Regions from separate parts of the Methylomonas sp. 11b genome, predicted to be linked through region 2. Evidence: predicted binding sites of a transcription regulator. Region 2 holds the regulator's gene; the other holds the start of a gene.

Region 1 (12,422 bases), 2.0 Mb from region 2:
GCCTTGCAATAGCGTAACCGCGCCGGCTTGGCCGTCGTAACGGATGATAAAGCGGGTGCCCAACGCTTCTGTGGACGTAGAACCGGATACGACCCGAAACGGCTTGTGCTCGTCATGCGCCACGTCAAATTCGGCCTCGCCGCGCAGCAATTCAATGCGTCGCTCATTGGCATTGATTGACACATCGATGGCGGTATCGGTATTCAGGTGCGCGATACTGCCGTCGGCCAGCGTAATTGAGGTCTGCTCGCCGATGCGGGTACGGTAGTCTGCCAGCGGATGTTGCAAGTAATCCGGATAAAAACCACTCATCACGCTCAGCAGCAGCGAAGCGGCCACAGCCAAGCCGAATCCGCGCTTTAGCCTACGCCCTCGCCGCTGCCTTATCGCCAGCGCGCGGCGGCGTTGCCGGTCAGCGAGCAGCGACCGCGGCAGGTGTTGCCAAAGGGTCTCGACATCACGATAGGCTTGCTCGTGTTCGGGGGTTTGCGACCGCCAGTTTTCGAACTCAGCCAATACCGTGTCATCGGCAGCACCGGACTTTAGGCGCACGTGCCAGGCAACGGCTTGTTGCTGCAAGGCTTCTCGGCGAGTTGAAGAAGTTTCGTTCATTACGGCGTTGTTTGGAGCGGGATATTTACTATAACGATCCACGGCGCTTAAATCCACACTAAGCTCATTGGCTATCAACAGCCTGCCGGCAATGCAGCAACGCTTTTGCCAGCTGTTTTTCCACCCAACTGGTCGAAATTTTCAGTTGCTTGGCAATTTCAATATGGCTTAAGCCCTCGATACGGCTTAAGTATAAAATCTCGGCGCATTGATCAGGCAAATCGGCCAGTGCCAGCTGAATGTGCCGCAATTGATCTTGCGCTTCCGCCGTCCGCTCCGGCGCTGCCGAAGCGTCGATGTCGGTTTCGTCGCCCAGATATTGATCAAGCAGTTCATAACGGCGTTTTTGCGTGCGCAGATGATCGAGAGATAGATTGGATGCCACTTTAAACAGCCAGGCCTGGACTTCGATCTCACTGGCGGGAGGTGGCTTCAACAGCGTCAATCTCAAAAAAATGTCTTGAATCAGGTCGGCCGCAGTGTCGTCGCAACGAATGCGCTGTCGCAAAAAACGCTGGATTTGCGGGCGGGTACTTAAAAAAATTCGGTAAATATCGTGGTCTGAAAATGCCATGCGCGAAGCCAGGCCATGCTGGAGTTAATCGTGGCATTTGGCGCAGCAAAGTTCACGCCATGACTGGATTCAGAGACTTAAAGGCCTGAGAATAAGGGCTTTGTGCTGGTTCGGAAAAAATCTGAGGCTTGGTGGACTTCATAAAACCGTGTGAAATGCCACACCCCCACGGCATTTCACGCAGTTTTGTTTTTCGTTGGCTCGAAACACTTATCAACCCGACCCTGTATATCACTGATATTCCGTACGAGTTGAGCGTGTCGAAGCTCAGGCTGGTTTGCCCTTCGACAGGGCGAACGGCAGTTAAGGGTCGAGTTAATAATCCGCAAGACGGAAGAAACCGGGCGCTACCGCATCGTGGTAAGAATGGCTAACAGAAACCGCAGGAGCCTTTGTTACGGCTGACACTCCGGCATCAAGGAACTGCGCCAATACTGGTCTTCCTTCTCGAACAAGCGGCGGCTTTCTTCCGGCCCCCAGGAGCCGGCCGGATAGGTGGCGATATAATCCCGCTCGGTCACCCAATTTTGCAAAATTGGGTCAACGATACGCCAAGCGTATTCCACTTCGTCAAAACGCAAAAATAGCGAGCGGTCGCCTTTCATGACGTCCAACAACAAGTCTTCGTAAGCATCGACACGGCGTTCGTCAGGATTGCGAAAACTCGCGTCCAGACTGGTGGTGCGGGTCCGCATTTCCAATCCGGCTTCCTTGACAGTCATTTCGATGCGGATGCATTCTTCCGGCTGAATTCCCAACAATATCCAGTTTGGCGTCATACACTGCACATGGGTATCGCGGAAAAATTGAAAGGGCGGATGCCGAAAACAAATCGCAATCGAAGACTGGCCCTTGGCCATGCGTTTGCCGGTACGTAAATAAAACGGCACGCCGCGCCAGCGCCAGTTGTCGATCAACAATTTCATCGCCGCATAGGTTTCGGTACTGCTGTCAGCGGGAATATTGGCTTCTTCCAGGTAGCCAACCACCTTATGACCGTCGATATTGCCTCGGGCATATTGGCCGCGAAAGGCATGCGCATGCACGGCCGATTTCGGGATCGGCCGAATGGACTTCAGCACTTTGACTTTTTCGTCGCGCAGCGATTCAGCGTCCATAGACACCGGCGGCTCCATCGCCACCAGCGTCAACAGTTGCAACAGATGGCTTTGCAACATGTCGCGCATCGCTCCGGCGCTGTCGTAATATTCGCCGCGGCTACCTATACCCAGCTCTTCGGAGTGAGTGATCTGCACATGATCGATGTAATTTCGATTCCATAAGGGTTCCAACATGACATTGGCGAAACGAAACACCAATACGTTCTGCACCATACCTTTACCCAGATAATGGTCGATGCGGTAAATCTGGTCTTCGCTCAAGTACCGGCTGAGGCGTTTTTGCAAGGCCTGCGCACTTTCCAAATCGTAACCGAACGGTTTTTCGATCACCACTCGTCGCCAGCCATATTCTTCGTTCAGCAGTTCCACCTGGCTCAAGGACTCGATGACGTTGCCGAAATCGCTGGGACCGATGGCGAGATAGAAGGCCATATTGCGGGAAAATCGCGGCTGAGCGTTTAGCGTTTCCGCCAGGGTTTTATAGCATTCCGGCTGATCAAGATCGCCGCGATGATAATCCAGCCTTTCGGCAAAACGGTTGAATACGGCCTCGTCCAAAGGCGTATTTGCCTGTTCTAGCAGTAAGGTCTTCACTTCCGCCAGCCAAGTCGCTCTATCCCAGGGACGGCGGCCCACCGCCAGGATACGCGTACCTTCCGGCAGTTTTTTTTCCAGCTCCAGATGATAGAAGCCGGGCATCAGCTTCAGCCGCGCCAAATTGCCGGTAGCACCGAAAATGACGTAAGTGCAGGGGTCTGTATTCATAAAAGCTACCTTGTCTTTACTTTGCAATATAGGGTGCAGTTTGCATCATTTGTGCGGGCGCGTCGAACTGGAAAGCGCGGCAGTCGCTAAAAGTGGCCAAGTTAAAACCACGCCAGATTCACCTTGGTCATAGTATGCAGCCATCGTCACCCAGATATTTCAGAACTTGATCCTGATTATCCAAAAGCCGAACCAGCTTAATTTTCATCGTACTAAAGCGCTGGCGCACCAACTCTGCGTCGGCTTGTGCCAATGCTTTTTGCAAGTTCTCGACGACCGCCAGGCAGTCGGCAAAATCGTAAAAACAAAAGGTGCCATGCAGTTTATGGTTCAACTCCCAAGCCTGTTGCAGCAAGCCATTGTCCACGGCCTTCTCGATCTCAAGTATTAATCCCGGCAACTGCTCAAATAATTTGACCATCAGGACTTGGCTCAACTGCTTATTATCCTGGGCTTTACGCAAAAGTTGCCCGGCATAATACTCGGCATTCACTGGCTCATGTTGCCGCCAACGCACCAGCAATTGCTCCAACTGGTAAAGGCGGACCGGTTTGACCAGACATTCGTTAAACCCGGCTGCAATCGCCCGTTCCTGCTGCTGATTTTGCGCGTGAGCCGTGACGGCGACTGCCGGCGTTTGCCGATTGTAGTTTTCGGTGCCGCGCAAATTTACGGCGACATCGAAACCACTCAAAAACGGCATATTTACATCCAGGAAGATGAAGTCGTAGCGGCGTTTTTGCAATAATTGCCAGGCCTCCCGCCCGTCTTTTGCCGACGTGATATTCGTCGTCCAGTATTCCAACTGCTCGCGCAATAGCCATAGATTGATTTCATTGTCGTCGGCAATCAGAATCGAAAAATCGTTGGTCATGGTTAATAGCTTCGAGCTGAGAATAATTTCCTGATACCGTTATCGAATGTTTCGCAGCAAAAATCAATCTATTGCATGGCAATACATCGTAAAACGTTCCACACCAAAAGCGCTAGGCAATAAAAAACCCCGGCACCTCGCGGCAACCGGGGTTTTCTGGCCGAGGCCGAACGGCGATTACATCATGCCGCCCATACCGCCCATGCCGCCCATATCAGGCATTGCAGGGGCTTTGTTGTCGGCTGGCGCATCGGCGATCATTACTTCGGTAGTGATCATCAAACCGGCAACCGAAGCTGCATTTTGCAAGGCAGAACGGGTGACTTTCGCAGGGTCCAAAATACCCATTGCGATCATGTCGCCGTATTCGCCGGTTGCCGCGTTGTAACCGAAGTTACCGGTGCCTTTTTTGACTTCATTTAAGACCACAGAGGCTTCGTCACCAGCATTGCTGACGATTTGGCGCAAAGGTTCTTCCATCGCCCGGCGCAGAATGCTGACACCCACATCTTGATCGTGGTTGATGCCTTTCAAGCCTTCCAGCGCAGATAATGCACGGATCAGCGCGGTACCGCCACCGGCAACCACACCTTCTTCAACCGCAGCGCGAGTTGAATGCAGCGCGTCTTCAACGCGAGCTTTCTTCTCTTTCATTTCCACTTCGGTCGCAGCACCGACTTTGATAACCGCTACGCCGCCAGCCAGTTTGGCCAAACGCTCTTGCAGTTTTTCACGGTCGTAATCGGAAGTGGCTTCATCGGCTTGCGCGCGGATTTGCGCAACACGACCTTTGATTTGATCTTCGTTACCAGCACCGTCGATGATGGTGGTGTTTTCTTTGTTGATTTGGACGCGTTTTGCAGTGCCCAATTGGCTGATGTCGGCTTTTTCCAAAGACAGACCCACTTCTTCAGAAATCACCACACCGCCGGTCAGAACCGCGATGTCTTCCAACATGGCTTTACGACGATCGCCGAAGCCTGGGGCTTTAACAGCGGCGACTTTAACGATGCCGCGCATGTTGTTAACAACCAGAGTTGCCAAGGCTTCGCCTTCGACATCTTCAGAAATGATCAACAAGGAACGGCCTGATTTAGCTACGCCTTCCAGAATCGGTAACAATTCGCGGATGTTGGAGATTTTTTTGTCGTACAACAGGACAAACGGGTCGTCCAGTTCTACGCTCATGCTTTCTTGTTTATTGATGAAGTAAGGAGACAGGTAGCCACGGTCGAACTGCATACCTTCCACTACATCCAGGTCATTTTCCAGACCGGTGCCTTCTTCAACAGTGATAACACCTTCTTTACCGACTTTTTCCATCGCTTCGGCGATGATTCTACCGACAGACTCGTCAGAGTTTGCAGAGATGGTACCTACTTGGGCGATAGCTTTGTTGTCTGTGCAAGGGGTTGAGGCGTTTTGAATCGCTGCAACCGCTGCAGTAACAGCTAAGTCAATACCGCGTTTCAAGTCCATTGGGTTCATACCCGCTGCGACTGATTTCAAACCTTCGTTAACAATGGCTTGAGCCAAAACGGTCGCAGTTGTAGTACCGTCGCCGGCTACATCAGAAGTTTTAGAAGCAACTTCTTTAACCATTTGCGCGCCCATGTTTTCGAATTTGTCTTTCAATTCGATTTCTTTCGCAACCGATACACCGTCTTTGGTGATGGTTGGCGCGCCAAAGCTTTTATCCAACACAGCGTTACGGCCTTTAGGACCCAAAGTAACTTTTACTGCGTTAGCCAGAACGTTAACGCCTTGCACCATCAATGCACGAGCGTCGCCACCAAATTTTACGTCTTTTGCTGCCATTTCTTATTCCTGAGATATTGGTTAAATTGAAAAAGAGTGTGTCGAACGAATTGGGATTAACCCAAAACACCCATGATGTCTTCTTCGCGCATGACGATGTATTGCTCGCCATCGACTTTAACTTCGGTGCCGGAATATTTGCCGAACAACACTCTGTCGCCAACTTTAACTTCCAGGGCACGTACTTGGCCGTTATCTAACGGTTTACCTGAACCGACTGCTAAAACTTCACCTTCGCTTGGTTTTTCTGCAGCTGAACCGGGCAACACGATGCCACCAGCGGTTTTGGTTTCTTCTTCAACGCGTTTTACGACGATACGGTCATGTAACGGACGAATTTTCATCAATGTCTCCTTAATGTAGATAAAGTTAAAGGTTAAAAACTTAATAAAGCTATTTAAAAAAAAGCTACCCCTTACGGAAGAAGCGAGCTTTTAAGCGGCCTCAAGTTTATTAGCACTCTCTAGCAACGAGTGCTAATAATATCCGGCTTTTGCACTCTGTCAAGCTCTTTGGCATCATCTGCGCCTCACTCAACCTCTGCAAACCATGAACGACGAACAATTACTCCGTTACAGCCGGCAAATCATGCTGCCGCAAATCGATATTGCCGGTCAGCAAAAACTACTTGATGCCAAAGTGTTAATCGTAGGCGCTGGTGGTTTAGGCTCACCTGCCTCTATGTATCTGGCCGCGGCCGGTATCGGCCAGATCACCGTTTACGACGACGACCAGGTCGATTTGACCAATTTGCAACGGCAGATTGCTCACAACACAGCCGATATAGGGTTGGATAAAGTTATTTCAACCCAGCAGACTTTGGAAAAAATTAATCCGGGCGTAAAAGTATTTGCTCGCAAACAGCGATTAGCCGGCGAACAGCTACTGGCAGAAGTGGCGGACACCGACGTGGTGCTGGACTGTAGCGATAATTTCACCACCCGCTTTGCCATCAATAAGGCTTGCGTAGACCAACAAACCCCATTGGTATCCGGCGCGGCGATCCGCTTCGAGGGCCAAGTCAGCATATTTACACCCGGCTTAAACGATAGCCCGTGCTATAACTGCCTCTATCAAAGCGATGGCGAGGAATTGCAAAATTGCGCCCGCAATGGCGTGATTGCTCCGATCACCGGCATCGTCGGCAGCATACAGGCCTTGGAAACGATAAAGCTGATAGTTGGCACCGGCAGCACATTGACTGGCCGTTTGCTGTTGCTGGACGGACTGAGCATGGAATGGCACAGCATGCGCTTGAAGAAAAATCCAAATTGCCCAAGCTGCGGCGCGAAGTAGGCTAATCCGCACAAAAAAGCCGGGCTGGCCCCGGCTTTCTATGACTGACGAACAAAAGCGCTAATTTAATTTTTACCCAGCTTGCCTTTAACCATCAGAATGGCTTTACTGACATTTCTCAATAGCGCCGAATCGCTATCGCCGTGCGGCTCGATGTCGCCAAACGGCTCGCCATTCTTCATGGTATACATGTAAATGAAATACCCTAACGGTGCGAAAGCGAAGATGGCAATAATCAACATCAACACCATTAATTCGATAACTCCGCCCATAAATACCTCCAACTATTTGTTTTTATTTTAATTTAGAATGAGATCATAGACCTCGGGTATGGACTATAACCCCATACCTTTTAGGGAACAAGTACAAAATACTGTTTGTCAATTCATGGGTTTAGCCACTGACCTATTTGCCCCTGGGCCAACTACGCCAACGCCGTTTTCAACCATCAATCTGAGCATATGGACAATTACCCTAAAGCCGACTGGCACAGCCAAACGCCGGAAACCGTATTAACGCATTTTGCCGTAGAACTGGGTCAAGGCCTGAGAGATGAAGAAGCGCAAAAACGCCTTGTGACAAACGGCGCAAACCGTCTGACCGCTCGCCGTGGCAAAGGCCCTTTGCTTTTGCTACTGGCGCAATTTCATCAACCCCTGATCTACATCCTGCTGTTCTCCGCTGCCACCACCGCGTTCCTAGAGGAATGGACCGACAGCAGTGTCATCTTCGGTGTCGTCATCATCAATGCTGTAATCGGCTTCATCCAGGAAGCCAACGCGCTGAAAGCGATTAATGCGCTGGCTCAGACCTTGAACATCAGCAGTAATGTACTGCGTGACGGCCAGCGCCGGAGCATAGCCGCTGCTGAACTAGTGCCCGGCGATTTGATATTTCTGCAATCCGGCGACAAGGTACCCGCCGATTTGCGCCTATTGCAAAGCCGCGAACTGAAAATCGACGAGTCCGCGCTCACCGGCGAATCGGTACCGGTGGAAAAACAGGCGCAAACCTTGCCCGTAACCACCTTATTGGCTGATCGCGCCAATATGGCGTATTCCTCGACTCTGGTCAGCTACGGCAGCGCGCTGGCCGTAGTGGTAAGCACCGGCGACAACACCGAAATCGGCCGCATCAACAAGCTGATCGGTAGCGCCGAACCCTTGGAAACGCCGCTAACCCTAAAAATGAGCCAGTTCAGTCAATTGTTGCTCTGGGTCATCGTCGGCTGCGCGGCGGTAACCTTTGCGGTGGGTGTCTGGCGCGGTGAAACCATGTTGAATATGTTCATGGCTTCGGTGGCGCTGGCAGTTGGCGCCATCCCGGAAGGCCTGCCGGCCGCGTTGACCATTACCCTGGCTATCGGCGTCTCGCGGATGGCCAAGCGCAATGCCATCATTCGCAAACTGCCGGCGGTGGAAACACTGGGCAGTACCACGGTGATCTGTTCGGACAAGACCGGCACCTTGACGCAAAACCAAATGACCGTGCAATTCGTGCAGGCCGGCGGTGAAGTATTCGAGGTCAGCGGCAGCGGCTACACGCCGGACGGTGAATTTACCAGCCAAAAACAAGCGGTCGATCCAACCCAAAAACCGGCACTATTGGAATGTCTGAAAGCCGGCCTACTTTGCAACGACGCCAGATTACTCGCCGACGCCGACAGCTGGCGTATCGAAGGCGACCCTACCGAAGCCGCCTTGCTGGTAGCGGCCCACAAAGCCGGTCTGCATCAAGCCAGCGTCAGCGGCGATCATCCGCGTCTGGACGCGATTCCTTTCGAATCGGAACACCAATTCATGGCAACCTTGCACCACGATCTAGCCGAGGATGCCCGGCATATTTATTTGAAAGGTTCCCTGGAAAGCCTGTTGCAGCGCTGCGACAACGCCTTCTCCGCCGACATGCAATTGGTGCCGCTGGATAAAAATCGTCTGAGCCAACAAGCCGAAGCATTTGCCGCACAAGGCTTGAGAGTCCTGGCCTTTGCACGCGCAGAGCACAATGACGATGCCGTTGAACACCGCGAAGTGGGTGGCGGCCTGACTTTTCTGGGCTTGCAAGCCATGATCGACCCGCCCCGCCCCGAGGCTGCCAGAGCCATTGCCGCCTGTTATAAGGCCGGTATCTCGGTGAAAATGATCACCGGCGACCACCCAGTCACCGCGCTGGCCATCGCCAAGCAGCTGAGTATGCATCACACCGAACGCGTGATCAGCGGCGCCGAACTGCAAAACTACAGCGAGGCCGACTATCGCAAACACGTCAAGGACTGCGATGTATTCGCCCGCATCGCGCCGGAGCAAAAATTGCAACTGGTGCAAGCGCTGCAAGCCAACGGTCACGTGGTAGCCATGACCGGGGACGGCGTCAATGATGCCCCGGCACTGCGGCAAGCCAACATCGGCGTGGCGATGGGCATGGGCGGCACCGAAGTCGCCAAAGAAGCCGCAGCCATGGTATTGACTGACGACCACTTCGCTACCATCGAAGCGGCGGTAGAGGAAGGCCGCGGCGTGTTCGACAATCTGGTGAAATTCATCGCCTGGACCTTGCCGACCAATCTCGGCGAGGGTCTGGTGATTACTGCCGCCGTATTCGCCAATGTCGCCCTGCCTATCACCCCTCTGCAAATTCTGTGGATCAATATGACCACTGCGGTGTTACTGGGCTTGATGCTGGCTTTCGAACCCAAGGAACCGGGCTTGATGCTGCGTAAGCCGCGTAACCGCAAACAACCGATCTTGACCAAACACCTGATGTTTCGTATCTGTCTGGTCGGCTTTTTATTGCTTGCAGGCGCGTTCGGGCTGTTCGAATGGGAACTATCACACAACGAAACCCTGGCCAAAGCCCGCACCGTAGCGGTCAACGTGTTTGTATTCGGTTCCGTGTTTTATCTATTCAACTGCCGCTCGCTAAATTATTCGATGTTCCGCGTCGGCGTATTTTCCAATCTATGGCTGATTTTTGGCGTGGTCAGCATGACTTTGCTGCAACTACTGTTTACCTACTGGCCACCGATGCAGGCCTTGTTCGGTAGCGCGGCAATCGGGCCTGACGAGTGGCTGTTGATTTTGGGGGTTAGCGTAGTCATTTACGCGGCGATAGGGCTGGAAAAGCTAATCGTTCGGCGTTTCAGGCGACATTGATCCGGCAAACGCGTCGAGCGCTGCCAATAGCGTCTCCAAGCTTGTTAGGGACTGCTTATCCAGCGCATCTTGTGATTCCAACTGCGCTTTGACTATGGCGCCGTCGATCGCCACCGCAGCCGCATTTGCCAACTGCTGCCGGTTTGGGCCATCCGGCAATAGCTCGGTAATCACCCGCACCATATCCTGTTTGTGCTGTTGGCAGATGTCCAGCACATCGGGTAATACTCCACCTAATTCGGCAACAGTATTGATAAACGCGCAGCCACGATAAATCGGTTTGCGAAACCATTCTGCCATAGTCGCCACCAGCGGCATCAATCCCGCACCCGCTCGCCCGCCGTGACGCTGTAAGGCATCGTTAAACCAGGCCATCCACAGGTCGTGCCGGTAATCCAAAAACGCCCGGATCAAATCGTTTTTGCTGGGGAAATACCGATAGAACGTCACTTTCGTCACGCCGGACTCGGCGATCACTTTGTCGATGCCGGTAGCGCGAATACCGTCGCGATAAAACAGATCATGCGCGGTCAGCAAGATCCGCTCCCGAGGCGGGCGGTCCGAAATACTAGTTGTGGGATCAGAAATCATTTTTCGATTGTAGACAAGTCTGTCTACAATTGCTACCATCACCAAACGTAGACAACCCTGTCTACATCATTTTCAACCCGCCCAGGAGCACAACAATGGACAGCAAACCGCCTTTACCGCCATTTACCGCCGAAACCGCCGCGCAAAAAGTCCGGATGGCCGAAGATGCCTGGAATAGCCGCGATCCAGATCGCGTCGTCCAGGTATATACCGAAGATAGTCGTTGGCGCAATCGCGCCGAGTTTCCGGTGGGTCGCGCACAAATCCGCGAATTTTTACAACGCAAGTGGGCCAAGGAATTGGATTACCGGCTGATCAAAGAGTTGTGGGCTTATACCGACAACCGGATCGCGGTGCGTTTTGCTTACGAGTGGCATGACGACGCCGGCAACTGTTTTCGCAGCTACGGCAACGAGAATTGGGAATTCAACGAATACGGATTGATGCAGCGCCGCTTTGCCAGCATCAACGATTTACCGATTAAGGCCGATGACCGCTTATTCCATTGGCCGTTGGGCCGGCGACCGGACGATCATGCCGATTTAACAGAATTGGGCTTATGAAATTTGCCGGTAGGGGCGAATTTATTCGCCCTCTATAAATAAAAAAGGGCGGATAAATCCGCCCCTGTGATCAAGCCAAAAACGTATTAATGACTAACTTCGACTTTGCCGCCTTTTTTCTGGCCGATGGCCGCCAGCGTTTCGGTGAACCAGTCGGTATCGATATTGAACGGCTTGCCGCCTTTGATACGTGGAAACTCGATAGCGCGCAATACGTTGCCGTTATCTTCGTCATGCCCCATCACGCCGGATTCACGGCGGAAGGCACATTCCACTGCCAAGTCGGCGCATGATTTGATCAGACGCATGTCATCAACGTTGGCTGCGGCAGCGCGGGCAAAGTAACCTGATTTTTGTACCAGGGTTTTTTCCGCACCGATCATTTGCGCGAATTGTTCACCGAACCATTTGCCAGGATTAACTGCATCCAGTTTGATGTGGCCGAATGCATCACGCGGCACTTCCTGGCCTTTGGCTTGCAATTCGGCAACTATAGCTTCTACGCCGGCACCTTCTGAAACGAAGATATTCACGCAGTCGACTTTATCCATCACTTCGCGCAAACGCTTGGCTTCGGCTTCTAAATCAATCGCCATTTCCGGGACGAAAACCGCATGCACTTCATATGATTCGCGCGATAAACCCAACTCAGGCAACCACTCGGCGCGATCCAGTAATTTGCGATATTCCTGCGCAGTCGCGGCGGTCAACCAGCCGCAGTTACGGCCCATCACTTCGTGAACGATCAACATGCGTGGGTTGGAATTGTTCTCTGCTACCACGTTCATGAAATAACTGGCGCCTTGCTCAGCAGCGGTCCAGGCACCCAGGGATTGTTTGATCGGGAATACGTCGTTATCGACGGTTTTCGGCAAACCGATCACGGTCAAGCCGTAGTTGTTTTTGGCCAGAAACGCCGCCAAATCGGCAGCGGCAGTATTGGTGTCATCGCCGCCGATAGTGTGCAGAATATCGACGCCGTCTTTGATTAATTGGTCAGCTGCGACTTTTTGTGGGTCTTCGCCTTCTTTCACCAAACCGCGTTTCACGCAGTCT
Region 2 (12,422 bases):
TCTTTAGTCGCTTGACGTTGCGAGTCGTTAAAGTACGCAGGCACGGTGATAACCGCTTCTGTGACTTCTTCGCCCAAAAACGCTTCCGCGTCTTTTTTCAGCTTCATCAGCACCCGTGATGATACTTCTGGCGGCGCCATTTTTTTACCGTGACATTCCACCCAAGCGTCACCGTTGTTGGCTTCCATAATTTTATAAGGCACCATCTTGATGTCTTTTTGTACCGCATCTTCTTTAAAGCGACGGCCGATCAAACGTTTGATCGCGAACAAAGTATTCTCAGGGTTGGTGACCGCCTGACGTTTAGCCGATTGGCCGACCAATACTTCGTTGTCGCCGGTGAATGCGATGATAGAAGGCGTGGTGCGCGCGCCTTCGCTGTTTTCGATAACCCGCGCGGTGCCGTTTTCCAGGACTGCGACGCAGGAGTTAGTGGTTCCTAAATCGATGCCGATCATTTTGCCCATTGATATTCTCCAGACTTGATTTGGTAATAAATTAAAAAGTTGTTAGCGATATGCGGTTGATCGTCTTAATTTCAAGCCTGCTCATCGATTTTTGCACTATCGGCCGGTTTATCGTCGGCTTTGGCCACCACCACCATGGCAGGACGCAGCAGACGGCCGTTCAATACATAACCTTTTTGGAAGACGTTTAACACGGTGTTGGGTTGGGCGGTGGCGCTGGGTTGCATCACCATGGCCTGGTGTAATTCCGGATTGAACACTTGACCAATGGGGTCGACGGTTTCGATATTAAACTTGGCAAATACCGACTCGAATTGTTTGATGGTCAATTCGCTGCCTTCGCGCAATTTCACTATTTCCGGGCTATCGCCGGTCGCCGCTTGCAGGCCTAATTCCAGACTATCCAAAACACTCAGCAATTCTTTGGCAAATTTCGCCAGACCGTATTTGCGTTCGTCGTCCAAGTCTTTTTGCACGCGTTTTTTTAAATTTTCCATCTCAGCCATGGTGCGGATGGCTTTATCCAGATTGGCCGCAGCCTGTTGCTGGGCTTGCTCCAGTTGTTCCTGCAAGGCTTCCACAGTGACTGCGGCGCCGGGCGCTTCATTAGGCTGTTCGTCGGCGTCCATTGGCTTGGTTTGCTCCAAGACTTCGGCTATCAAATCGCTATCCGATTGTGGTTCGTGGCTAGATTGCTGATGACTCATTACTTACTCCATGGTTCTAAAACTTTTTGTTGGCCTAACGATAGGGCCATTTATTTCGGATTCAAGGCCGCGCCCAATAATTTTGCCGTCACATCCACGAACGGAATCACTTTTTCGTAAGCCATGCGGGTCGGTCCAATCACACCCAACACCCCAACCACTTCGTCATTCACTGAATAAGGCGCCGTCACCAAGCTGCAATGATCGAATGCGCTATAGCCGGACTCTTCACCGATAAAAATCTGCACACCTTCGGCCTGTAAACACTGATCCAATAAATGGATGACGCCACGCTTTTGGCTAAAAGCTTCGAACAGTTGTTTAAGACGCTCCATGTCCGACAACTCGGAAAAGCCCATTAAATTCGTTTCGCCGCTTAATACATAATCGTCGTTGGGTTGCTCGGTGAAGGTAAGCTGTGCCATGTTCACCGCGTCCATCATGCCTTGATTGACCTGCCGCTGATCGTGTTCCATCTCCCGCACGATCAAATCGCGAATTTTCGCCAAGCTGCGGCCGGAATAAACCGAATTCAAATAGTTGGCAGCCTGTTGTAATTCCGCAGGACTGAATTGCTTGTGGGTATGAATAATTTTGTTGTGCACTTCCTGGTCGTCGGTGACGAAAATCACCAACACCCGGGTATTGGACATCGGTAGAAATTCGATGTGCCGCAAGGTGACGCTTTCTCTGCGCGGCAAAGTCACCACGCCGGCCATCCGCGTCACGTCCGACAGCAATTTAGAGGCCTTGCTCAACACGTCGCTAGCCTTATCCGCCTCGCCTTTCAAGCCATGTTGCAGTTGATCCAACTCGCTGGATGCCAAAGGCTTGACGGTTAACAAACTGTCGACGAATAAACGATAGCCGCTCACGGTCGGTACTCGGCCGGCGGAAGTGTGCGGGGAATGGATCAAGCCCATCTCTTCCAGATCCGCCATCACATTGCGAATACTGGCCGGACTAAGCTTTAGCTGCGGATCTTTAGACAACAATCGCGAACCAACAGGCTGGCCGTCCTGGATATAACGTTCAACCAAGGTTTTTAATAAATACAGCGATCTTTCGTTTAAATCTTGTCCGCCAGCCACGTCATCCCCCAAATTCCGTTAGCACTCGATATTGGTGAGTGCCAGACAGCAAAGCTATCAGCTGGGTCCAGCATTGTCAACGGCTTGAACAGGTTATCAATAAACTAAGCATAGCCTGCACATTCAAGGGCTGGGATTGAATCTCCGAAACACCAATCTTATCAAGAACTGATAGACGGGCAGTTTTTCCGGAACTGCAATTTTTAGACGCATCCTCGATATTGTCCAACAACGGGCAATAAAAAACCCTGCAAGCCTTGCGACTTGCAGGGTTTTGATTCGATCTAGCGTTTGGTTATCCGGACTGTATAACGGGAACGCAAACTGACAATAAACCGCTACTGCCAGTGATCTCAAGCGCCCATTTGGGAGAAAGACAACACATAGTAGCTGTAATAGACAACGACAAAAAACAACAATACATTCAATAACTTTTCCACTCTACTGTATTGCTCTTGTTGATATTTTTTACCATTTTTTATTCTCATTTTGTCCTCCTGTCGCATGAGCATCCAAAAATTCAAAGCCGGTTAATTAATTGGCGGTAGCTGATTAACGACTCATACTGTTGCCGATCCAAGCGCCCGCGGCGGCACCGATGCCGGCTCCCAACGGATCGCCCTTACTCATCTCGTAACCCGCTACACTACCTAACGCGCCGCCTACCAAGCCCTGAGTGGATCGTTGGTCGTTACTGTTGTAGCGCGGTGCAGGCGTCGGTGCCGGGACGTATTGCACAACCCGCTCCGGTACATACACCCGCTCGACCTCGACGTACCGGTCATGGTGGTGATGTTTGTGATGACCTCGTCCATGCCCATCAGCCATTGCTAACGGCGAAACCAACAGACTAATTACAACGACACTTGCCACTCTAAACATAAATCCCCTTTATCGAGAATAATTCATCTATGAGTTGATTCTAGAGCGCAATGTTTAAGTCTTGATTAGGAAAAGATTAAGAACAGATGAAGACGGCAAAGCCAGCGCTGACATCGCCAATTTTTGTGAACTGTGCACGCTAAGCGAGCGCTGGAGCCGCCAATAGCCTTGCTTCCGAATACTCGGTAGCGTGCGAATATCCGGAAACTGACAATCACTAAAGCTAAAAGCTGTAAGAAATTTCCCCATAAACCGTGCGGCCGGCTTGTTGGTAAAACGCCGAATACTCCCTAGCCAACAAGTTATTCACCGAAAACGACAAGTCGATATTCTTCGTGGCCTGATACGCGATGCGGGTATCAACCAGAAAATACGGGTCGTAGCTACCCGGCACATTAGTGTATTGGTCCAGGTTCTGATCGTCGAAGTACGGCTGACTGACATAGCGGCCAATGATGCCACCGATCCATTTGTCGTATTTGACGTCCAGTGCGCCGCTAAACATGGTTTCCGGCAATTGCACCATTTGCTTACCGACGATTAACGGATTGGCGGTGTTTTCGGTGATGATCGAATCGTTCAGCGTGTACGTGCCGTTGAAGTGCAGCCAATCCCAATACAGTTTCTGCCGCAACTTAACTTCCACGCCTTCCACCTCGGCCTTGCCGGCATTCTGCCTTTCGGTGAGCGTTTGCAGTAAACCGGGAGTCGGAATTCCGCTTTTGGCATAGATCAGATCGCTGATGTAATGATGAAAATAGCTGGCTGCTATAGTGGTGCCCCCGATAGGCGTAGCCTCGCCGCCCACTTCCCAGGAATGCATGGTTTCCGGTTCCAAGTTCGGATTGGGTTCGGTCAAAACCGTTGATGTTTGCGTGTTGCCGTACAACTCGAAATTGGTGGGCGGACGAAATGCCCAACCAGTGGACGCAAACAACTTGTAGCCGTCGACTGGCAACCAAGTCAGGCTAAACTTGGGATTAAACTGTCCAACCGAGCGTTCCTGATAGCTGCGGTTCACTGCGGGACTGGTACTTTGATTCAAACCCGAGGTCGACCAATCGTCATAACGCACCCCTAAATGCGCGATCAGATTGCTCATGATCCACAGTTCATCCTGCAAATAGGCCGAATAAATACTGGACTCACCGCTACCAAAAGCGGTGCGGCTGGTGATTGAGTCCCAGTTACGCCAGTTGCCTAGTGCATAGCGCGATTGGCCTTCCAACTCGCTGTGCGTGGCGCCAAAGCCCACAGTCAGGAAATTGCGTTGCGCCCAAAGAAAAGGAAAACGCAATGCCACGTTACCGTCAATCCGGTTGCTGGGCGTCACCGTCAATTGGCCAGTGCCGCCGCTTAGCGAATCCGAGGTAACGTTGGCAAACGGCGAGTAAGTCTCGTGTTGCATGTATTGGAAGTCGATATTCAACTTCACATCATGCCCAAAATCGTGCTTCAGATGCGTGAAATAACGCCGCGTGTCTTCGATTGACGGCAAGGAATGCAGGAATAATTGTTCGTAGACGTTGTAACGGCGACCGTCGATATTGATGTTATTGCTGGGATTGCCGGCGTTGCCGACGCCTATCGCCAGTGGATTGCCGTTACTACGGGTCAAATAACTGTTATAGCTACCGGTATCGCTAGTTTCGCTGCGGCTCCAACTCATGCCGCCGTCGATTTGGGTGCTGGGCGTCAGATCGTAATACAGATGCAGCGACGCGTTATTTTGCTCCCAGGGGCGCCTGCCCTTGTCGCCGATCAGATACACCGGGGCGCCCTGGTTGTTGATGGTCGGCGTTGCGCCTAACACCGGCACCGACGCACCGTTGGTGGCCGTGGTACTGCGCGCGACCGTGACATAATCCGAGACCGCCCAATTGTCGCTATCCATATGATTAAAGGTCAACGAAATCCCTAAACCGTTTTCGAAACGGTCCCGGTAACGGCCCTTGATGCCCCATTGATCGACCGCCGCGCCGCCGGCACCAAACGACAAGCGGCCCTCGCGTTTGGTCGGCACCTTGGAGATCACGTTCAATACCCCGCCCATCGCCCCGCTGCCGTACAAAGCCGAGAACGGTCCCGGCACGTACTCCACTTGCTGGGCGTCGTCCATGTTCAGGATATTCCAATCGACATTTCCGTTGCTGCCGGTATTGACCGGCAGACCATCGATTAAATACAAGGAGCGGTTAGTGCCGCTGACACCGTGAAAACTTGAAGACGCCACGCTGGATCCAGGAAAGTTAGTACCGTAAGCACTCCCGCGCAAATACACCCCCGGCACGTCTTTCAACGCATCGCCGATACGTTGGGTCAGGCGGTTTTCAGTATTATCGGTGGTAATCACACTGACATTCGCAGGGGCCATCGCGGCGCTCATTTCCGAGCGGGTAGCGGTCACCACGGTTGCGCCCAACGTGTCTTCGTTGCCCGCCGATTTGTCTGTCTTCGTGGTTTCGGTAGACCCCGCCGCAGCTTGATCGATTTCTTCCGCCAGGATTTGAGTGCTGTAGGCCAAATTGCTCAAGGCCAACAGCGTTATTAAAGATAAACGAGACAAAGTACTCCTCCTGTAATCAACCGCCAAACGAGATGGCTGCTTATGGTTTGTTGGATATATTTTTAATTTTTCTTACATCGAGCGCGGACCAGCCCTCGAATTTCGTCTATCAAGGCACCACGCCGTTATTCATATCGGGCCTAAGTCGGCCCTTAAATCCCCTATAGCCGCCATCCCCGCGCAAGCGGGGATCCAGACTTCCAACTTTTCTGAGTTACCGCCTTCGCTGGAAAGACATAACCAAGGTTTTCGGGCCGACCTCTAGGTTTTTTGCTTACGCTGCTCCCAACTACCGCGCAGATAACCGGCAGCAAACAACAGCAATATCGCGAAACTCAACCACCAGCTTTGCGCCGAACTCAACGGTTGCTGTTGCTCGGCGCTGTCGCTGTCGCTGGCGGCTTTCTTCTCTTCCATCTCATAGCCTTCCAGAGGCTTGGCGGCATCCGGCGCAGCTTGTGCTTGAGACTGCGCGGGTGGCTGTTGCGATTGCGGCTGACTCTGTATGGGCTGCGGCTGTGACTGAGCCGCTGCGGATGCCGGTGGTTGGGCTTGCGCCCCCGGCGCCGCTGCTTTCGCAGCCTTGGCTGCATCCTGTTGTTCGGCTAGCTTGGTGATTTCCGGGCTGCTGCAAGTGTCCTTGTTGCAGGCCACGCCAGCTTTGGCAATGACTTCCTTGTTAACTTGTTCCAGCTTGGCTTTCACCGCCGGATCGGCTTTCCAGTAGCCTTTGTTGATAGCCACCAACATCCGATCCACCATCGCTTGGTAGGCCAGCAGGTTGTCGGCCTGTTCGAACTTTTTCTGGATGTCCAGCTGGTATTTGTCCTCGACGTAGGTTTCGTACATCGCCTGCCATTTCTCGCTGCCGACCGCTTCCGGCACCGTCACCTGCCAACCCCACAGGTTTTCCGCGACCATATTGATGAAGCGGGCGCCGGCATAGCCTTCTTTCAACATCGACTCTATCCATTTCGGGTTCAGGTAGCGGCTTTGCATTTCCCGGCCCTGATAGCGCTCCAGACTCATAGTCTTGGCAGCGGTCGGGTCGGACAAATCGGCGACCAACACTTCAGGGGTTTTGCCGTTGACCTGCCTTGCCGCCATTGCGGTGCCGCCCAGATATTGGAAGAAGTCGTCGCCGTCCAGGCTGGCGTAGACGTTACTAGAGCGGCTGTGGATCACCGCGTCGGTATCCTTTAACGACATTTTGAATAAGTCCACCGCCAGCGTCGCGTCCTGGCTGGCTGCTTCGCCCCAATGGCCGCGACCGTAAACGTGGTGCATGCGGTTGAAGAATATGTCGGCCAGTTGCTTTTCGTCGGTCCAGGTGTTGGACAGCGGAATCGCCCGATCCAAATTGGTGCCGTAGGCACCGGACGGCACGCTGAACAAGCGGGCCGAAGCCATGTCCAACGCTTCCTCAGCTTTCAATCCGCGCTTGACCAATTCAGCCTGGGTTTCCTGGATATGCCGGCGTAATGGATTGTCCGGCTCGTCCTGTTCCTGAGCCTTGGTTTCGGCCTGATCCAACAGCTTGATGACTGAGGAGAACAAATCCCGATACAAACCGGACGGAATGATGGTGACATCGACGCGTGGCCGGCCCAGTTTATCCCGCGCAATCACGTCCACACCTTGGGTGCGACCGCGTTCGTCCCAATGCGGTTTGACGCCGAGCAGATGCATGATCTCGGCTTCCATCACGCCTTCGTGGCGCGAGCTTTCCACGCCCCACAAATTGAATACCAGCCGCTCCGGATAGTGGCCGTGCTGCTTTTTGAAATCGGCGACCACTTGCTCCGCCAGTCGTGCGCCTTCGTTATAAACCGACTCGCTGGGAATCCGCGACGGATCGAAACCGTACAAATCCTTGCCGGTCGGCAACGCGTCCGGGTTACGCAACGGGTCGCCGCCGCTGCCGGCTGCGATATAGAAGCCGGCCAGCGCATCCATCAGCGCGTCCATTTCGGCGTTGGCGCTGTCGGCTATGATGTTGGCCATGGCCTGGATTTTCTGCTTGCGGGCCTCACCTTTCAGCTTGGTGTCGCGCGACACGATGGCTTCGGCAAAACGCAAGCGGGTTGCTTCGTCCGGCGCCTTGCCAAAGGTATGCAAGCCCATCGGCACTTTTTTCTCGCGGATTTCCTTTAAATAATGTTCCAGCTCTTCCAGCTGGTCGCCGGTTTCGGCGCGTTGCATTTTCAGGTCTTTCAGCAGCCCGGCCTTGCCGGCGATCTGGTTGATCTCATCCAGCCTGATCTTTGCCAGCTGTTCGCTTTTTTGCGCGGCGACGTTGTAGTCGTCCAGTAAACCCGCCAGCTTAGCCAGTTCCGGATTCAGATCGGCCTTGTCCAAAGGCGGCGTCATATGCGAAATAATCGTCGCCATCGCTCGGCGCTTGGCCTGCAAGGCTTCGCCGACGTCATCCATGATGTAGGGGTAAATCTGCGGCACGTCGGCCATCAGAATCTCGCCGGGATCGACTGCGCTGAAACCCACTTCCTTACCGGATAGCCATTCGTGGGTGGCGTGGGTGCCCAGATGGATCATCGCGTTCGCGCCATAGCCTTTTTGCAGCCATAAGTAAAACGCCACGTATTGATGGTGCGGCGGCATGGTCACGTCGTGGTAGAGTTTTTTGACGTCCTGCTCCCAACCGCGCGACGGTTGCGGTGCCAGCAGCAGATTGCCGTATTGCAGCGCCGGTAGGATCAAAAAGCGCTTGCCCTTGGCGTCGGTCCAGGCGCCGATCTTGCTGTCTTCCGGTTTGCCCCACGACTTCAGCATCGCCGCCTTGAAGGTTTCCGGCAAGGTGTCGAACCATTTTTGGTAGTCTTCGATCGGCAGCAACACCGCGCGGCCGCTGGCGGCGGCTTCGGCAATCGCGCCGGGCTCCCAGTTGCCTAGGTTGATGCCGTGATTTTTGACAGCGGCTTTCAAGGCATCGCCATCTTGCGGCGCATTGCCCAATTGATACCCTTCCTTACGCAGTCTCTCCAAGATTTGCAGCAACGATTCCGGCAACACGTTCAAATAGGAGGCGCCGATGTTCTCCTTGCCCGGCGGGTAGTTGTAGTACATCAAGGCGACTTTTTTGTCGGCGTTGCCGGTACTGCGCAATTTCACCCACTTGTCCAGGCGGTCGGCGTAGCGGGCGATGCGTTCCGGGATTGGGGTTTCGCGGACGAAATCCTGGCCGGTGATCTTGTCGTGTACGCTCTCCTTGCTGGCGACCACGGTCGGGGCGATTTCGCCGGCGAATTCCGGCAAGGCCACTTGCCAGGCCCGCTCCATGACGTCCAGACCAGTTGCGGACTCGGTCCATTGCGTCTGGCTTTGGCTATTCAAGGCAATACCGTTTAACACCGGCACCCCCAAACGCGTCAGCGTCGGTACGGTTTTGTCCGGGCTGGCGCCGATCTTCAAGGCTAGCGCGGCGATGGCTTCGACCCGTGATTTGCCGTCGGCATTGATCAGCATTTTTTCCAGAGTTTTGTCGTAGGGGTAGCCGAACACCGGCAGTACGTTGTAGCCTTTGGCCTCCAGATTTTCGGCCAAAGTTTTTACCGTATCGGTTTGCCCGGACAAAGCCGAGGAGCGATAGAACAAAATGGCTATCCACGGTTGGCCTGCTTTGAAACCCGCGTAAGCTTTTTGGTAGCTATCAAAATCCGCGAACAATTGCTTGCTGCGCACGTCGAAGGCGCCGATTTCCGGCTGAGCTTGCGGCGGCGCGATGTCGGCCTGGACGTTTTTGAATTTGGCCAAGGCCAGTCGGATCATGTTGGCGGCATTGTCGGCGCCGCCGGCCGACATATAGGCTTGCAGCTCTTTGTCCAGTTGCAGGCCGTAGTCGGCGAAATCCGCGTCGTAACTCAAACCCACCGCGTACAGCTTGCCGCCGCGCGCGACGATCTGTTTGAACATCTCGCCGCCCTCGCGCAGAATGCCGCGCCCGGTAATCTGCGCTAGTACCAGATGGGATGTTTGCAATGCAGCACTATCGGCTTGCGCCAGCTTGGAGCTGGAATACACTCGGATCGACACGCCTTTCAACAACGGATCATTTTGCAGTTTGGCCGTGGCTTCGACGGCGGTTTGCGAATCCAGGTCACCGAGGATCAGGCTCAGGTTGATAGGCGTTTCGGCCGCTGCCAAACCGGTCGCCAACCACAGCAACGGGATCAGCAGCCAGGCCCAGTATTTATTCCGGCACATAAACTACCTTGCCGTCGTTCAAGCGATAGGCGGTCCCCAAGCGCTCGCCGGAACCGCTGAGTTTGCGGTCGGTGACTTTGGATACCTTGATCTGCGAACCCTTCTTACTGACGATCTCCATCGTGCCGTCGGCGTTCTCCTTGGTCATCGTCACAGTCGACTCCGGGTTCATCAAATCCAGCATGTTGTAAGCCATGAACAAGGCCACCATCATGCTAACGATGAACACCACGCTGGCATCGAACAGATTCGCGACGCCGGCAATCGGATCTTCCAGCGGCTCGCTGTTGCGGTGCAGATTAGAGCGTCTCAGATAGCGCATGGCTTTCCTCCGCGATAGTCAGGTCTTGTGCGTCCAGAATCCGACTGGCAGCCAGTTCGGCCTGATGGCGCATCGCCGCAAAATCGGCACGCAGCCATTGCTCGCGTACCAATGCCACCAGATAGGTGATTACGCCGCAGCCCAAACCGGTGACGGTAGCGGTAAACGCGGTGACCATGCTGCCGGCCATGCTGGGAATGTTGCCTTGTGCCAAGGCAGCCAGGGAAATACCCATCGGAATCAAAGTGCCCATCAAACCCAGCGCCGGCCCCAATTTAATGACAAAGCGAACTTGGTCCAACTTGATCAATTGCTGATGTTCGTGGGTTTGCAGCAGCAACTCCAATTCCACGTCCAGCGGCGCGGCATTGGCGCGTTGCTGGCGCCCCAGCGCGACGGCCAGATCGAGATTGAACAAGCGCACGGTGCGCGAGCCGGCCTTGCGTCGTTCCAGCCATTCCTGCGCCAAACGACCGCAGACATAGACCGAATAAGCGGCCAGCAAAGTGACGATCAGCAATACCGGCAGGTAGAGCGACGACGAGATCATGTACAGAATTTGTTCTAGTGTATGGGTGAGTTCCACGGCCTTCCTCCTCTATAAAATTGTTGTTGTTTTATTAAAAAATCTTTTTTACTCAGACGCTTACCTGAAAACCCATCACCGCTTTACCCAAACGACAGGCAATAGCAATCCGTGGCTCGGATGAACCATTTTTTTGGATCAGGATTGAATCAGGCCAGTTTAGGTGGCCTTGAGGCAGCAACTGCGGGCTTGGATCCCGCCATTCGGTTGTATTTACAGCATGATTCGCTCCACCAACCAGAATGCGCCCATCAAGCTGACGGCAATCGAACCGGCTTTTAGAAACTTCTCGGCAGTCTCGACTTTATTATTCAGCCACCAGATCATCGGCAACACGATAGCGGCGACGGCGATTTGTCCGGTTTCTATGCCTAAATTGAACGACAGCAAGGGCAACAAGATGCCGGTATCGCCCGAAGAAATATCCATTTCCTGCAACACGCCGGCAAAACCAAAACCGTGGATCAAACCAAAACCAAAGGTCAACCAGTGCCGGCCCTTGGGATGGTCGCCGCGGATGATGTTCTCCACACCCACATAGATAATCGTCGCGGCAATGAACGGCTCGACAAAACTGCTGGGCAACTCGATCAAGTTAAGTCCGGCGCAAGCCAGGGTGATGGAATGGGCTATCGTAAAAAACGTGATGATTTTCAAGGCCGGCCAGAAGCTGTGAGTGACCGCCAACAAAGCGAACAAAAACAGCAGATGGTCGTAACCGGTGACGATGTGCTCGATGCCCAGCTTAAAAAAATCGCCAAACGCCGCAAACGGAGCTTGGGGGGACTCCGCCGCCGCGTTAGCGATGGGTAAACTGATTTGATCGTCGTGTTTGCCCAGCATTTTCTCGGCAAGCGCTTTGCCGTCGGCGTCCCTGACCGTCAAATACTGCTGATGGCCGTCGGGCAGCAAAGCCAAAAACTTCGACTGTAGCAACAAAGCTGTTTGCACATGCGCCGCATAGTGCAGTTCCACCCGCGCATTATTTTGATCGTCGAAACTGACCTGCCCAGGTTCGCTAGGCTGAACATCCCGGCTATCGACACTGACGCGCAGTTGCGCGGCCAGCAATTTGGCAATTGCTGGCTTGGCCGCTTCACGCTCGGCATCGGTCACCTCCGCGTCCAAATCGCTATCCATCGGCGCGAAGGCTTCGATGTCTTGCAAGGCAAAGGTCACCTTGGCATCAATTTGCGCGGGTTTGATCGTTACATCCAGCGAGCTCAGGCCGGGCGGATGCGCGTAAACCCAGACCGATTGGATCATCAACAATGCCGCCATCAGCCATCGTCCATCTTTAAAGGTGCGAAATATCATCAGGCTGCCCTTAAAAATTGACCGTGATGGTGCCACGCACCATGCGCGGCTCTACCGGATGTTTCATTAGGCCTGCCCCGGCGACGCCGTTCGGATAGTTATATTCGTAGTTGTAGGCAATATCGTTGCTTTGCGAACCCAGGATGTTGAAGATATCGATCTCGAACTTGTATTGCTTTTGCTTATAGCCCGCGCCCAGGTTGACGATATTGGTATCGCCGGCCCAAACCGCGCCTGATTCATCCAAGGGTACGCTGCCGAAA

Evidence for each region. The regulator HrcA, encoded in region 2, represses chaperone genes, less so after heat shock. The targets are predictions, from matches to a motif close to TNTTAGCACTCNNNNNNNNNGAGTGCTAANA.
Region 1: a site for HrcA is predicted at 6,216-6,246, ahead of groES (co-chaperone GroES). Genes of this name have one in related genera too.

What each region holds. Positions count from the first base shown of each region.
Region 1 covers NZ_KI911557.1:2,519,913-2,532,334, forward strand. The annotation lists gene METH11B_RS0112100 (FecR family protein) at 1-612, opposite strand, end outside; gene METH11B_RS0112105 (RNA polymerase sigma factor) at 677-1,186, opposite strand; gene zwf (glucose-6-phosphate dehydrogenase) at 1,582-3,072, opposite strand; gene METH11B_RS0112115 (response regulator) at 3,200-3,946, opposite strand; gene groL (chaperonin GroEL) at 4,124-5,764, opposite strand; gene groES (co-chaperone GroES) at 5,821-6,108, opposite strand; gene METH11B_RS0112130 (HesA/MoeB/ThiF family protein) at 6,314-7,060, shown strand; gene METH11B_RS0112135 (hypothetical protein) at 7,126-7,332, opposite strand; gene METH11B_RS0112140 (cation-transporting P-type ATPase) at 7,522-10,212, shown strand; gene METH11B_RS0112145 (TetR/AcrR family transcriptional regulator) at 10,183-10,749, opposite strand; gene METH11B_RS0112150 (nuclear transport factor 2 family protein) at 10,899-11,366, shown strand; gene METH11B_RS0112155 (pyrophosphate--fructose-6-phosphate 1-phosphotransferase) at 11,453-12,422, opposite strand, start outside.
Region 2 covers NZ_KI911557.1:4,524,137-4,536,558, reverse strand. The annotation lists gene dnaK (molecular chaperone DnaK) at 1-467, opposite strand, end outside; gene grpE (nucleotide exchange factor GrpE) at 539-1,174, opposite strand; gene hrcA (heat-inducible transcriptional repressor HrcA) at 1,225-2,265, opposite strand; gene METH11B_RS0121825 (glycine zipper 2TM domain-containing protein) at 2,818-3,147, opposite strand; gene METH11B_RS0121820 (TonB-dependent receptor) at 3,371-5,713, opposite strand; gene METH11B_RS0121815 (cobaltochelatase subunit CobN) at 5,975-9,934, opposite strand; gene METH11B_RS27250 (DUF2149 domain-containing protein) at 9,921-10,256, opposite strand; gene METH11B_RS0121805 (MotA/TolQ/ExbB proton channel family protein) at 10,234-10,842, opposite strand; gene METH11B_RS0121800 (HupE/UreJ family protein) at 11,056-12,159, opposite strand; gene METH11B_RS0121795 (TonB-dependent receptor) at 12,170-12,422, opposite strand, start outside.